Regions from separate parts of the Selenomonas sp. oral taxon 137 str. F0430 genome, predicted to be linked through region 2. Evidence: riboswitches for the same ligand, from Rfam matches in the RefSeq annotation. Region 2 holds a riboswitch; the other holds the start of a gene.

Region 1 (3,641 bases), on a different contig from region 2:
ACGAGCTCGAGCCCGCGCCATGCCGTGCCGGAAGAGATCGCATCCTGTACTTTCCCCGTTGCCTCGTCGACCTGAATCTCGACGCGCAGATGTCCCTCAATGCGGGTGATGGGGTCTACAACAACGTGTTTCATTCGTGCACCTCTTTCTCATGCGCGGCGAGTTCTTTCTCATGCATACGTTTCTGCACGAGACTTGCGCCCGCGTGCGCCGCAACGCCGACCGCAGTCGCCACGGCAAGACCTGCGCCGACCATGTCGACGTCGATGCCGTTATACTCCGGGAGACGGCGCGAGAACGGCGCCTGATCCCAGAAGTTCGCATTGCTGCACCCGATGCACGGCGCACCCGACTGGATCGGATACGACATGCCCTGGTACCAGCGGAGATTGCCGCAGGAGTTATAGGTCTCGGGGCCCCTGCAGCCGAGGTGATAGAGACACCAGCCCGCCTTTGCGCCCTCGTCGTCAAAGCGCTCGGCGAACATGCCCGCGTCGAAGAACGGGCGGCGGTAGCAGGTGTCGTGAATACGGTTGCCGTAGAACTGTTTCGGCCGTCCCTCCGCATCGAGCGGCGGCAGCGTGCCGAAGAGGGCGACGTGCATGAGAACGCCCGTCATGACCTCCGGGATCGGCGGGCAGCCGGGGACGGCGATGTAGGGTTTCGCTCCGATGAGCGAGCGGATGCCGCGCGACTCCGTGGGATTCGGCGCCGCCGCCTGAATACCGCCCGAGGTGGCGCAGGTGCCGTAGGCGACAACCGCCTTTGCGCCCGCGGCGACGCGTTTGAGCGTGTGCTCGAAGGAATGCCCGCCCGACATGCAGGTGTATGCATGTGTACCGACCGCAACGCCGCCCTCGACGGCGAGAATGTATTCGCCGTGATACTTCTCCATTGTCTTTTCGAGGTGCTCCTCGAACGGCGCGCCGCAGCCCGCGCTCAGCACATGGCTGTACTCGAGCGCAATGCAGTTCAGTATGAGGTCGGAGGCGAGCGGCGCCCCCGAGCGGATGAACGACTCGTCACAGCCCGTACACTCGTGGCCGTGCAGCCAAATGACGACCGGCAGCGGTTTGACCTCCGCCGCCTCAACGACCTTCGTGAGGTTGTCCGTGCTCAATCCCATGAGCGACGTCAGCGTGACGCAGGCTTTCAAAAAGCTGCGCCGGCTCATACCCTTCGCCAGGTATGCCTCCCATAGACTCTCCCTCTTGTCCACGCTCCTGCCTCCTAACAATAATACACAGGCGATTGCCTTTCGGCACGGATAATAAATTCTTCCTATGAAGATTTTTTATTATTATACACCCGACGGGGCGAAAAAGATATATAATTCGCCCTCTTCCTCCAATCATTTTTATCTGCGCCAATCCCAACTTTATATATAAAAAGGGGACCGCCTCCCGTGCCAAATGCACGACAAACAATCCCTCTGCATCCTGCGCGGCTGCTCATTCCGCACGGTAAGATCGCAAGCAGGTCTTGCGGCAGCGGTTATTCGTCGTTTCCTTTTCGATACGGGAAGGCGCGCGCATTTCTGCGCGTACCCGGTGCGCGCGGGGCGGAAGTCCCCCGGCGCAGGCGCAATATCATAGGCGAAGCCCTTAGATATTTTTGCTCGGAAACGCGGGACGATAGTAATTCTCTATCTGCCCCATAGTTATTTAATGATAGCTTCATACTATCAGGATTCACGCCCGCTGTCAATAATCTACGCGAATACTACGGTAAAATTTTATTTATTGTTTGAATTTCAGCCTGTGCGCGAGTTTTTTCACCGTATCGCGCTCCTTCTCCGCCATGGTGTCCGGGCGGATCTCTGCCGGCTCACCGTCGCGTGCGCTGTCGGCGAGTACCTTTTCGTCCGCGCCGACGGCAATCACCGCGTAGGTGCTGACCGTATTTTTCTTGAGATCCATGACCCGCCGCTGGAGTGTGTAGCGCAGCTCTTTGTAGTCCTCGTCGTGCATGGCGTCCGCGAACTGCGCACGCCCGAACTCGTTGTAGAGGATGAGCTGCCAGTAGGAAATAGTGCCGTCTTTATTCCGGTGCATTTTGCCGCGGTCAACGAACCACCCGCGCCGCTCGTCGCCCTCAACGAAGACCCAGTGCCCCTCTGCAAGTGTGGGCGCTTTGAGATGGGGATTTACTTCGTAGATCTTATCGATCAGCTTTTCGATCTCCGCGGTCACCTCGTCCACGGCGGCATTGATCTCATCCTCATCTTCCGTATCCGCCGTCCTGTCTGCGGCCATGGCGCTCTGCCATGCGTCCTTATCGCCGACATACGCATACCCCACCGGGCGGTCGTCTTTCGTGGGCGGGGCATCCGTTTCGTGTGCGGCATCGGCGCGCGCACCATGCTCATCGGATGATACAGTGCTTTTTTCCTCTGTGCTGTCTTGGCCGCTTTCCTTGCCATCCTGTTTGACGCGGGTATCCTGCGGTTCCTCAACTTCGCCGCCGAGTTCGTCCATCTCCTCGGCGAGCTTCTTATCCTCGCTTGCGGGAGCGTCGTTCTTCGCCTCGTCTGCAGATGTTTCCTCCGCTGTGTTCACCGTGTGGCTCTCCGATTTCTCCGCTGCGATACCGCAAACGGGGAGGAGTAAAATCCCTGCAGCGAGAAGATATGCGAACGATTTTGTTTGCATGACAAGATTCCTTTCTCTCTATCCCTCTATCAAAGGTACGGTGCCGGGTTCACGGGCTGTCCGTTCAGGCGCACCTCATAGTGCAGGTGCGGCCCGGTGGAATGCCCTGTCGAGCCGACATAGGCGATGATCTGACCGCGGCGCACCTGTTCGCCCGCCGTAACGGCAACCGCCGAGGCGTGCCCGTAGCGGGTCATGACACCATTTCCATGATCGATATCAACCATGTTGCCGTAGCCGCTCCCGCTCCACCCGGCGGCAGTGACGACGCCGTCGGCAGTCGCCGTGATGGGTGTGCCGGTGTCGGCGGCAATATCGATGCCCTGATGGAACTCCGCTCCGCCAAAACGCAGACCGTAGGGCGAGCTGATGAAGCCGTCCGTCGGCCATCCGGTCGGGGTCGTGACGGGCGCTGTGCCGCCAAGGCCAGACGCTCCCGGGTAGTTCTTCTGCACGATGCCGCTGAGTTCATCGAGCGATGCACGGCGCACGCCGATATGCCGCTCGAGCGCCGCGAGTGCCTCGCTGAGGTCGTCCGTTGTCGCACTGTGGGGCACCCCGCCCGTAGGCGCGGCGTCTCCGACCTGCGGATTGTCGTCCTCAGGCTGCGTCTCAGGGGCGCCGACGATGGCGCGCAGTCCGTCCTCCGTGCGGCGGAGCTTGCCCAGCTCCTCTTCGAGCGCGGCAGCTTTTTTCGACACCGTGAGGATCTGCTCCTGCTGTATGCGGTTCGCCTCGCGCAGCTGTGCCGTCTCCGCCTCATGACGGTAAGAGTGCATGAGCGTGTAGACTGAGAGCGCGGATGCGCCGATGAGTACGGCAAGTCCCGCGCCCGCCCCGACGGCAAGCATCCGCACAGCGCGCAGGGAGAGATGTACCGAGCGCGTCACATCGCTCTCTGTGTCAAAGAGCCGGAGTGTAAAGCGTTTTCCCACAGCTTCTGTGGATGTGGGAGGAACGGTAATGTGATTTGTGCTGTTGTTTATGCTG
Region 2 (3,641 bases):
GGAGCGTCGCCGCGAGGATGATGAGGGCGCGGTCGCGCGTAACGGAGACGCCCATCGAGCGCGCCTCCTGCGTCCCCATGCTGAGGATATTGATGCGCCAACGATAGAGGAGGAGCAGCACGAGCGCGGCGATATACGCGGGCAGGACGAGCAGCAGCCCGTCATAGCGCACGCTCGCGAGCGAGCCCATGAGCCAGTAGACGATCTGCGGGAGTTTTTCCTGCGGGTCGGCGGTGAATTTCAGCAGCGCGACGAGCGAGGAGAAAAAAGCGCTGACAAGCATCCCCGAGAGGATCATGGTCACGGGCGCGCTCCTCTTGCGCCCTGCGAGGAGGAAGGTCAGCCCGACCGAGACGATGCCGAACGCGAGCGCAGAGATCTGCACCGCCGCCGCGCTCGTCGTGAGCACGATGGCAAGCGCCGCGCCGAAGCCCGCACCGTTGCTGACGCCGAGGGTGTAGGGACTGGCGAGCGGGTTGCCAAAGAGCGCCTGAAAGACGCCGCCCGCGACCGCCAGCCCGCAGCCCGCGAGCACGGCGGCGACGACGCGCGGCAGGCGCACGTCGTAGATCATCGAGACCTCCATGGGCGTGATATCCGCGGGAAGCGTCCCTGTCACGTCTGCAGTGAGGATGTGAAAGACGTGCTCCACGGGGATATAGTACGCTCCGAGTGTCAGTGAAAATAGGATACACGCCAAAGGGAGCAGGACGCACAGTGCGCCCCGCCCCCCATGGGTGAACAATTTTGTTCCCGTCATTTTGCCTTGATTCCCGCATCTACCGTGCCCGTGAACGGCACGCCGTAGAACGTCTCGTAGAACGCCTTTGCGCGCTCTAGCACAACGTCCGCGCTCACCTTGCTCGGGTAGAACATATGCGCGAGCCACAGCTCGCCGAGTGCAACGGAATCCGCGTCCGGGTTGCCCCACGGCTTTGCCCAGTACGGCGCGTTGATGACGTTCCCGTTCTGCACAGCGCGCAGCTGTGCATAGGCGGGGTCGGTCGTGAGTTCCTTGTAGACCTCGGGATAGCGATCCTGCGAGATGATGACGTCGGGGTTCCACTTTGCCAGCGACTCGACGTTGTACTCGCCGTTGCCCTGGATGTCCTTTGCCGCCGGGTTCACCGCACCCGCGCGCAGGAGCATACAGCCGACGTATTTATCGTTGCCGTAGACCATGTGCTTGCTCGACACGGGGATCGCGGTCACGCGCTCCGCATCGGGAATGTCGCCGACCGCTTTCTCGACGATCGCGCGGCTCTCCTCGGCGAACGCCCAGAGCTCCTTTGCCTTCGCATCGCGTCCCGTGAGATGTCCGAGAATCTCGATCGCGTTATGCAGCCCGTCCGTATACGCCTTGTCCGCGTTGGAAAGGCGCGGGTTCTGCGCCTCCGCCTGTTTGCCCTCGCCGCGGAGCGAAATGACCGCTACGGGGATGCCCATCTCGCGCAGCTTTGCCGCGGATGCCTGATCCGACTGCGAGGCGACGATCACGATGTCGGGCTTGAGCGCGGCGATCTCCTCGATGTTGGGCTGCGAGAGCGTGCCGGGTGTTTTCATCTCCTTGATCGCGGGCCAGATGTCCGCGATGTAGTCGCCGAGATCGCGCTGCCACGTCGACTCGACACCGACAATCTTGTCCTGTCCGCCGAGTTGGCAGATGATGTCGAGCGAATGATGCTGGAGGACGACCATGCGCTCGACGGGCGCCTTGACCTCGACCGCGTTGCCCGCCTGATCCGTAAACTTGTACGTCTCCTGTGCAGAGGTCTGCTCCGCCGCCTGTTTTGCCGTCTGCCCGCAGCCCGCGAGCAGGGCCGCCGCAGTGACCGCGCACGCGAGCAGCGCCGAGATGCGCCGCATGAACTCTGTTCCTGCCTTCATTGAATTCCCCTTTCTCGGCACGTGCCGAAATCCCATCGCCCGGGCATCAAAAAATGCCCGCCGGAAATCCGGGGGCATCGACTGCACGCGAAAAAGCGCACCATGCTCCTGCCGGTTTTCCTTTACAATGCAGACGACGAGCGTCTGCGGAAGGGACGCCCGTTTCCAATCCGTCCCCCGTGACCGAGTTCGTCCCGGTCAGGCCGCCGCGCCATAGCAAAGCCGTAGGCGCCGGCAGCTCGAAAAACACCTCGTTATGGAGTTTTCATTAGTATAGCATGAGGGTGTCCACAATACAAGTATCTGCACCGCCTTTTTCCCATCCGATAAAAATCTGAAAAAAGTTGCGCAAAGCCTCTCGCATTCGTCCGAAAACATTGACAAAAGTTCTCGTCTGTGCTACGTTTGTTTCTAACCTTGCCCAAAGGAGGGCTGTATATGATTGAACTCAAAAATATCATTAAAACATACGCGGACGACGTCCACGCCCTGCGCGGCATCAATCTGCGCATCGAGCGCGGCACGATCTACGGCATCGTCGGACTCTCGGGCGCAGGCAAATCCACGCTCATCCGATGCATCAATCTGCTCGAGCGCCCAACAAGCGGTGAGGTGATCATTGACGGACACGATCTGACTGCGATGAGCGAGAGCGAACTGCGCGAAGAGCGCCGCCACATCGGCATGATCTTTCAGCATTTTAACCTGCTGTCCTCGGCGACTGTCTACGACAACGTCGCCTTTCCTCTGCGGCTCGCGGGACGCTCCGCCGAGGAGATCCGCCCAAAGGTCACGGAGCTCCTCGCGCTCGTCGGTCTCGCGGACAAGGCGGACGCGTATCCGAGCCATCTCTCGGGCGGGCAGAAACAGCGCGTTGGCATCGCGCGCGCGCTCGCGGGCGATCCAAAGGTGCTGCTGTGTGACGAGGCAACCTCCGCGCTCGACCCACAGACGACGAAGTCCATCCTCGCGCTCATCCGCGACATCAACCGCCGGCTCGGTCTGACGGTCGTCGTCATCACGCACGAGATGCAGGTCATCAAGGACATCTGCGACCGCGTCGCCGTGCTCGACGGCGGTGTCATCGCAGAGGAGGGCGACGTTGTAGATGTCTTTACCGAGCCCCGGCAAGCGATTACGAAGGAATTTATCAGCGTTCTGCTCTCGAACGACCTGCCGACGGCGTTCCGCGGCAACCCGATCGAGGCGTCGCCGACGCCGGGCAGCTACATGCTCCTGCGGCTCACCTTCCTCGGCGAGAACGCGGATGATCCCGTACTCGCCGACATGATCCGCCTGTTCCCCGATATCGAGGTCACGATGCTCTTCGGCACGCTCGACCAGATGAAGGATCAGCCCTTTGGGCGCATGATCATCGGTCTGCGCGGCGAAACCGCGGAGATCGACGCGGCGATCTCGTATCTGTCCGCACAGCATTTGAAACAGGAGGTGATCGGCTATGTCCGCCGAAATGATGCCCCTGCTGACTAAGGCGCTGGGCGAAACCGTCTACATGGTGCTCGTCAGCATGATCATCGCGAGCGCCGTCGGCATCCCGCTCGGCGTGCTCCTGCACGTCACGGCAAAGGGAGAGATCCTCGACGCCCCGGGCGTGAACCGCACCGTCGGCGCCGTCGTCAACGCTGTGCGTTCCGTCCCCTTTATCATCCTCATGGTCGCCATCATCCCGCTCACGCGTCTCATCGTCGGCTCCGCCATCGGCACAACCGCAGCCATGGTGCCGCTCGTCATCG

The links. Region 2 has a riboswitch for molybdenum cofactor ahead of HMPREF9162_RS02580 (ABC transporter substrate-binding protein). Riboswitches for the same ligand answer to the same signal wherever they lie in the genome.
Region 1: another riboswitch for molybdenum cofactor. It lies ahead of HMPREF9162_RS11615 (hydrogenase small subunit); the one in region 2 lies ahead of HMPREF9162_RS02580 (ABC transporter substrate-binding protein).

What each region holds. Positions count from the first base shown of each region.
Region 1 is NZ_AENV01000015.1:288,284-291,924, forward strand. It holds gene HMPREF9162_RS11610 (nickel-dependent hydrogenase large subunit) at 1-134, opposite strand, end outside; gene HMPREF9162_RS11615 (hydrogenase small subunit) at 131-1,219, opposite strand; molybdenum cofactor riboswitch at 1,494-1,636, opposite strand; gene HMPREF9162_RS11620 (hypothetical protein) at 1,740-2,651, opposite strand; gene HMPREF9162_RS11625 (M23 family metallopeptidase) at 2,681-3,586, opposite strand.
Region 2 is NZ_AENV01000005.1:269,417-273,057, reverse strand. It holds gene HMPREF9162_RS02585 (iron ABC transporter permease) at 1-760, opposite strand, end outside; gene HMPREF9162_RS02580 (ABC transporter substrate-binding protein) at 757-1,887, opposite strand; molybdenum cofactor riboswitch at 1,989-2,144, opposite strand; gene HMPREF9162_RS02575 (methionine ABC transporter ATP-binding protein) at 2,326-3,378, shown strand; gene HMPREF9162_RS02570 (methionine ABC transporter permease) at 3,347-3,641, shown strand, end outside.